DNA from 2 places in the Lentilactobacillus hilgardii genome. Region 2 is predicted to be linked to the other one. Evidence: predicted binding sites of a transcription regulator. Region 2 holds the regulator's gene; the other holds the start of a gene.

The links. The regulator HrcA, encoded in region 2, represses chaperone genes, less so after heat shock. The targets are predictions, from matches to a motif close to TTAGCACTCNNNNNNNNNGAGTGCTAA.
Region 1: the regulator HrcA is predicted to act here: its motif matches at 1,494-1,520, upstream of GQR93_RS00835 (Hsp20/alpha crystallin family protein).

Annotation. Positions count from the first base shown of each region.
Region 1 covers NZ_CP047121.1:180,137-183,340, forward strand. Annotated here, with positions in the region: gene GQR93_RS00825 (ABC transporter ATP-binding protein) at 1-305, shown strand, start outside; gene GQR93_RS00830 (Hsp20/alpha crystallin family protein) at 375-809, opposite strand; gene GQR93_RS00835 (Hsp20/alpha crystallin family protein) at 930-1,364, opposite strand; gene GQR93_RS00840 (TetR/AcrR family transcriptional regulator) at 1,640-2,215, shown strand; gene GQR93_RS15535 (hypothetical protein) at 2,320-2,442, shown strand; gene GQR93_RS00845 (oleate hydratase) at 2,495-3,204, shown strand, end outside.
Region 2 covers NZ_CP047121.1:1,545,242-1,548,445, reverse strand. Annotated here, with positions in the region: gene dnaK (molecular chaperone DnaK) at 1-207, opposite strand, end outside; gene grpE (nucleotide exchange factor GrpE) at 234-854, opposite strand; gene hrcA (heat-inducible transcriptional repressor HrcA) at 873-1,910, opposite strand; gene ribF (riboflavin biosynthesis protein RibF) at 2,036-2,992, opposite strand; gene truB (tRNA pseudouridine(55) synthase TruB) at 3,010-3,204, opposite strand, start outside.

The DNA.
Region 1 (3,204 bases), 1.4 Mb from region 2:
AGCGACAGTTGATTTCTTTTGCGAGAACGCTGGTAACGGATCCTAAAATTTTAATCCTGGATGAGGCAACTGCCAATATCGACACTGAAACTGAGCAGGTTATTCAAAAGGGACTGGCAAAACTTCAGGAAGGCCGAACAACGATCGCAATTGCCCATCGGCTATCAACTATTCAGAACGCAGATCTCATACTGGTTCTGGAAAAGGGTCGAATTGTAGAACGAGGAACAAATGATGAGTTGCTGAAAAAACGTGGGTATTACTATGATATGATCAAACTGCAAAATTCAGCGCATCTGGATTAAGAAAAGATCAGTAAATAAAAAAAGCGGAAACCACCAAATGTGGTTTCCGCTTTTTGTGATGATAAACAATCATTGGATTTCAATTTGACTGTTCTTGTCGTTACTTTTAGCAGCTTTTGGCAAAACAATGTTTAAAACGCCATTTTCAACCTGAGCTGAAATATGATCACGATCGACACTAGGAAGTTCGTAAGTCCTGGACATAACACCGTGACTACGTTCACTGGCAATAACCCGACCTTGTTCGTCCTTCTTTTCGGAAGCATGAGTTTGGTCAATATTTAATGCTAAATCGCCATCATTGTAAGCCAAGTGAATGTTCTTCTTATCAATTCCAGGAACGTCAACCTTAACCATATAATCCTGATCAGTTTCTTTAATATCAGTCTTAAGGGCACCCATATTTACTGAGTCGTTTTCCCATTCAGTTGGACTGAAGAAGCGACGTGCTAAACGATCAAAGAATGGATCCACTGCAAAACGATTCATCATTTCATTTGCCATAATACCAATCTCCCTTTTAAAAGTTATTGGATTATGAAGCGTTTCAATCGGTGAAATGAAACTTCTCTCATTCCCCCAATTAATGTTAATTGAGTTAGCGTTTTTATTTTTTAAATAGAATTAGTTGATTTCGATATGACCATCCTGATCATGACTTTCAGTAACTTTTGGCAATGTCACATTTAAAACACCATCGTCTACCGATGCAGCAATGTGGTCGCGGTCAACACCGGGCAATGTGTAGCTGCGTGACATGACACCATGACTACGTTCACTGGCAATAACTCGACCGTTCTCATCTTTTTGTTCAGATGAATGATCTTGGTTAATGTTTAGTGACAATGTATCGTTTTGATAGGCCAGATGGATATCTTGCTTATCAACGCCTGGTACATCGATCTTTAAAGTATAATCCTTATCGGTTTCTTTAATGTCAGTCTTTAAATTGCCAAAGTTTGCATAATCATTATCATAATTACTTGGGCTAAAGAAGTGACGTGCCATACGATCAAAGAATGGGTCAACATCGAAACGATTCATTAAGTCATTTGCCATAACTACCAATCTCCTTATATACAAAATTTTATGATCGGTAAAAGTTGACGGAACACTATTTTTTTCTTTTTTGGTTCCCCTTTACCTTTCATCTTCTATAATAATCAGTTTGAACAAGAATGCTAGTAATTAGCACTCTCGTGTTTAGAGTGCTAATTATCATAAAATCTTTCATCTTATTTGTAAGACAATAGCGAACCGTTGCTGGAACGGTATACTATAAATGAAGACTTTTTAAGATCACTATTTGAATTGCAATTTGAGGTGTTGTCTACGTGAAAAGATCAGATACTAAAATTAAGCTCGGCGGAACACTTAAGTCACTTATGATGACGACGCCGGTTGATAAAATAACGATAGATATGCTGACACAGAAAGCAGATTTAACCCGCAATACTTTTTACTACCACTTTGAAGATATTTATTCGCTTTTGGAATGGGTCTATAAACAAGATTTGCTATCAAATATTAATGCCTATACTAAGATTGAAGATTGGAAGGTGGCTTATCGGTTGATTCTCAATTATATTGAAGATAATAAAACGTTTTGTATGAATACGTTTCATTCTGTTGCGCGTGATTTGTTGGAAAATTTTCTTTATTCGGTTGCAAGTGATTTGGTTGGTAAGGTTATTATTCATTCGGATCGAAATGTTTCTAAAAAATTAACCGAGTCAATCCAGGACTTCTATGGATGGGCATTGGTGATGCAAGTTGTTCAATGGCTTTCCAATGATTTGAAAGAATCAAAAGCAGATGTGATTCAACGAGCATCAATTATGCTAACTGGGGGTATCGATAATGCAATTCGAAACGGTCAGCGAGTGAAAGGATTTGGGCAAATGAGTTGAATTGACCATTTTAATTTTAGAGAAACAACTTTAGAATGAGAGTATAACGTAACAGCTTACAAGGTTACCAGATAATCTATAAACTATTGATTGGAAGTGTCACAATGAAACATAAAGAATTATTGATTTTTGGGCTTGGACTAACCGTGGCCAGTTTATATTTTTTGAAATCAATTGGTTGGTTTGAGGATGATTCCCACTTATATGATGAGTATGAAGCCAAATAGTATATGTATAAAATGAGTTGAAATTGATCGGATTTATCAGGGAGGTTTTATGATGACAAAGAATAAAGCGATTATGATTGGTGCCGGTCTTGCAAATATGGCTGCAGCAGTGTACTTGATCCAAGAAGGTCATTGGAATGGTAATCAAATTACCTTCTATTCGTTAGATGATCACGGATCAAATGATGGTTCTGCTGCTAATGATGCTGCTGATGAATATTGGAATAAAAATCATCCGTTGGAAAACACCAAGGGGTTTGTCGCTCGAGGCGGACGGATGCTTAATTATCGAACATATGTTGATTTAATGGACTTGTTAAGCAGAGTCCCGTCAGCTACTGAGCCCGGGATGACTGCAGCTGAAGATACCAGAGATTTTGATGCTCATCATCGGACCTTTGACAAGGCCCGTTTGATGGAGGGTGGTAAAGGTATTCTAAATGCTGGAAAACTTGGATTAAATAACAAAGACCGTCTTAAACTGACAGAATTAATCTTGATGCCGGATTCTAAAGAGGAAAAACTCGACAATGTAACCATTGCCGACTATTTTCAAGATGATCCGCATATGTTTGAAACACATTTTTGGTATATGTGGGAAACAACGTTTGCTTTTCGAACTCAAAGTTCGGCTCAAGAGTTGCGCCGTTATATGCACATGATGATTTATGAGTTCACACAGATTGAACATTTAGTAGGTGTTAATCGGACGCGTTATAATCAATTTGAAAGTATGATGCTGCCCTTAATCAATTATTTGAA
Region 2 (3,204 bases):
AATGGAGTGAACAGTATTTGGATTTGTAATTTCTTGACGTTTTGCAACTTCACCAACAGAAGGTTTGCCATCTTTAAATGCCACGACAGATGGTGTTGTACGTGAACCTTCCGGGTTTGGAATAATCTTAGGTTCGTTGCCTTCCAATACAGCAACGGCAGAGTTTGTTGTTCCTAAATCAATACCGATAATTTTATTACTTGCCATAAATAATCCTCTTTTTCTTTAAAGATTTATTTTGCGACGACAACCATTGCTGGTCGAAGAACCCGATCTTTTAATCGGTAACCACTTTGCAGAACCTGCGCCACGGTATCGGCCGGATGCTTCTCATCAGCAGTCGTCGTTTGAATCGCTTGTTGAAGTTTGGGATCGAACGGTTTGTTCAATGCATCAATTTCCTCAACACCATTATCAGACAGTGCCTTAGTTAAATGCTCGAATACCATTGAAACGCCCTTTTTTAATTGTTTACCATTCTCGTCGGTTGCTTCAACTGCAAGTGCGCGTTGAAGGTTATCAACGATCGGCAAAATATCATGTGCCAGTTGCTGACCATCATACTTAATCAAATCAGCCTGTTCCTTCTTAGCATGAGTTTGAATGTTTTTTATATCAGCTTCGGCCCTTAAATACCGGTTTTCCATATCATCAAGTTTTTTTTGCAAATTAACTACAGTCTGCTTTAACTTGACAACTTCGTCTGCTGAATCATGCTTTTCAGTTTTAGAAAAATCGGATTTTTTTGCTGCCTTTGCATCTTGAACTTTTTTTTCGTGCCCATGATCATTCTTAGAAGCCAAATCGTCTGCTGGCTCATTTGATTTTAATGAATCATCCTTTTTATCTGCCAAACAATCGCCTCCTTAAAATTAGTTATCATCATAGTACCCTAAAAGCTTTTTGGTTAGTTCTTCTCTTAATGCACCAACGATTCCAATAATCTTTGAGTAAGGCATCCTGGTTGGTCCAATAACAGCGATAACACCGTGTCCATACTCATTTAAATCATAGGTCCCAGTGATAATACTATAATCTTTTAACAAATCGTTTCTTAGCTCGCTTCCAATTCGAACTTGAACATCGTGGGAATCAGGATTAATAATTTTTTGAACAGTATCTTCGGTGTCCAAAAGATTGTATAGAGGCTTCAACCTGTCAATGTTTTGACGTTCCGCAAACTTTAATAAGTTAAGTTTACCGTCGACATGAACCTTGTCTCGACCAGCTTCACTAAGCATTTCACCAAATATCTTCAAAAATCCCTGGGGTGTCTGAATATACTTCGTCATTAACATTGGAATATCAATTCTTAATTTATCGGCAACCTGAGAAATAGGTTTGCCAACTAACTCTGAATTGATAATGTTAACAATGGTTTCCAGCTGTTCCGAAGAAACATTCGTTAATCGGAAAATCTTATCAACCACATGACCAGTATTAGTAACGATAATTGCCATTACCTGTCGATCATCCAGTTTAACAAGTCGAAAGCCACCCAATTTTAAATTATTTCCTGGTTCAGGATTGAAAGTGACTGCCATATAACTTGTTAAATCGGATAACACCTTTGCAGATTCCTGAATGATTTCGTCAATTCGGTTAAACTCAATGTTAAAAGAACTTTTGATTAAATCTTCTGCACTATCATCCAGCGGATCCGGTTGAACAAGATTGTCAACATAATAACGATAACCTTGCATGGATGGAACCCTTCCAGATGAAAAATGTGTTTTTGTGATTAAGCCCTTTGATTCAAGTGCAGCCATATCATTTCTAACCGTTGCGGAGCTAACATGGGTCGGAAATTCTGAAGCTAATGCCTTGGAACCAACTGGCATTCCCGTCCTCGTATAATCTCGAATGATTATTTTAAGAATATCTTTTTGCCTATCCGTCAGCACTAACATCACCTCTTTTTAGCACTCATAGTATTCGAGTGCTAAGGCACATTTATAATTTAACAAACCATGTGTTATAAGTCAAGGGATTATCAACGATTTTTAGCAATAAATTCGTTTGAGTGCTAATAGTGCTAATTTAAGATATCTGGATGTTCCGATAGATAATGGCGAGTATCCTGCTCATCTCTATCAAGTTGCTCAACTAAATCGTCAGCGGTTTTAAATTTAATTTCTCCCCGCCCATGTGACAGCCAATTGACTCTAACGACTTCACCGTAAATATTTTGATGAAAGTCGATCAAATTAATTTCAACAGTCATTGGACCATTATCAGAAAATGTCACATTCTTACCTATCGATGCCATCCCCAGATACTTTTTCCTGCCAATTTCAACAGTGACAATATAAATGCCAATCGTTGGAAGCCATTGATACTCCGAATGCTCAACATTAGCAGTTGGATAGCCCAATAACCGACCGCGCTCCTCACCGTGAACAATCACACCTTCGGTCTGGAAGGGACGACCCAACAATTGATTAACCTTTTCAATATGCCCATTATCCAAATTATTGCGAATTTGAGTAGAACTCACTTTTTGATTGTTTTGCTTGAGTGCCGGCACTGTGATAACTTTAAATGCGCCATTGACGTACTTTGGCAAGTTCACCATGTTATCTGCTGGTTCGCCGCCATAAGTATGGTCAAATCCTGCAACCACAGCTATGGGGTTAAAACGGCTTAAAAAGTGCTGAATGAACTCTTGAGGTGATTGGCTTTGAAATTGATAAGAATAGTTAACCAGTAATACCTCGTCAACGCCAAATTCTTTAAACAGCTTAAGCTTATAGTCCAGCAGTGTAATATATCGTTTTTCATGTGACGACATTTTTTTATAAACAAGTGCCGGATGATGATCATACGTTAATACAACCAATTTGGTACCATGCTTTTGAGCTTCTTCTTTTGCCCGCTGTAAAACAGCTTGGTGACCTTTATGAAAACCATCAAAAAATCCCATAGCAATCACTGTTTTATCCTTAAATTGGCAATCATCATCGAGAGGATAATGAAGCTTAGTAATATCCATCTTGCAGTTTCTCCTCGTTAATTATTTTTCAAGAACATCTTAAAAGGTCGATAAACTCTTTTGGGTTCATCGAATTGATAGAGTGCTTTTGTTTCTCCCTGATAAACCAATCTAACAATAGGTTCGCGGTCAGGTAAAATACTTTGATCCAAAAAACCGCCATTTGATATTATTTTCCAACGACTGTCATCAAGCTGATAAGCAGGATAATC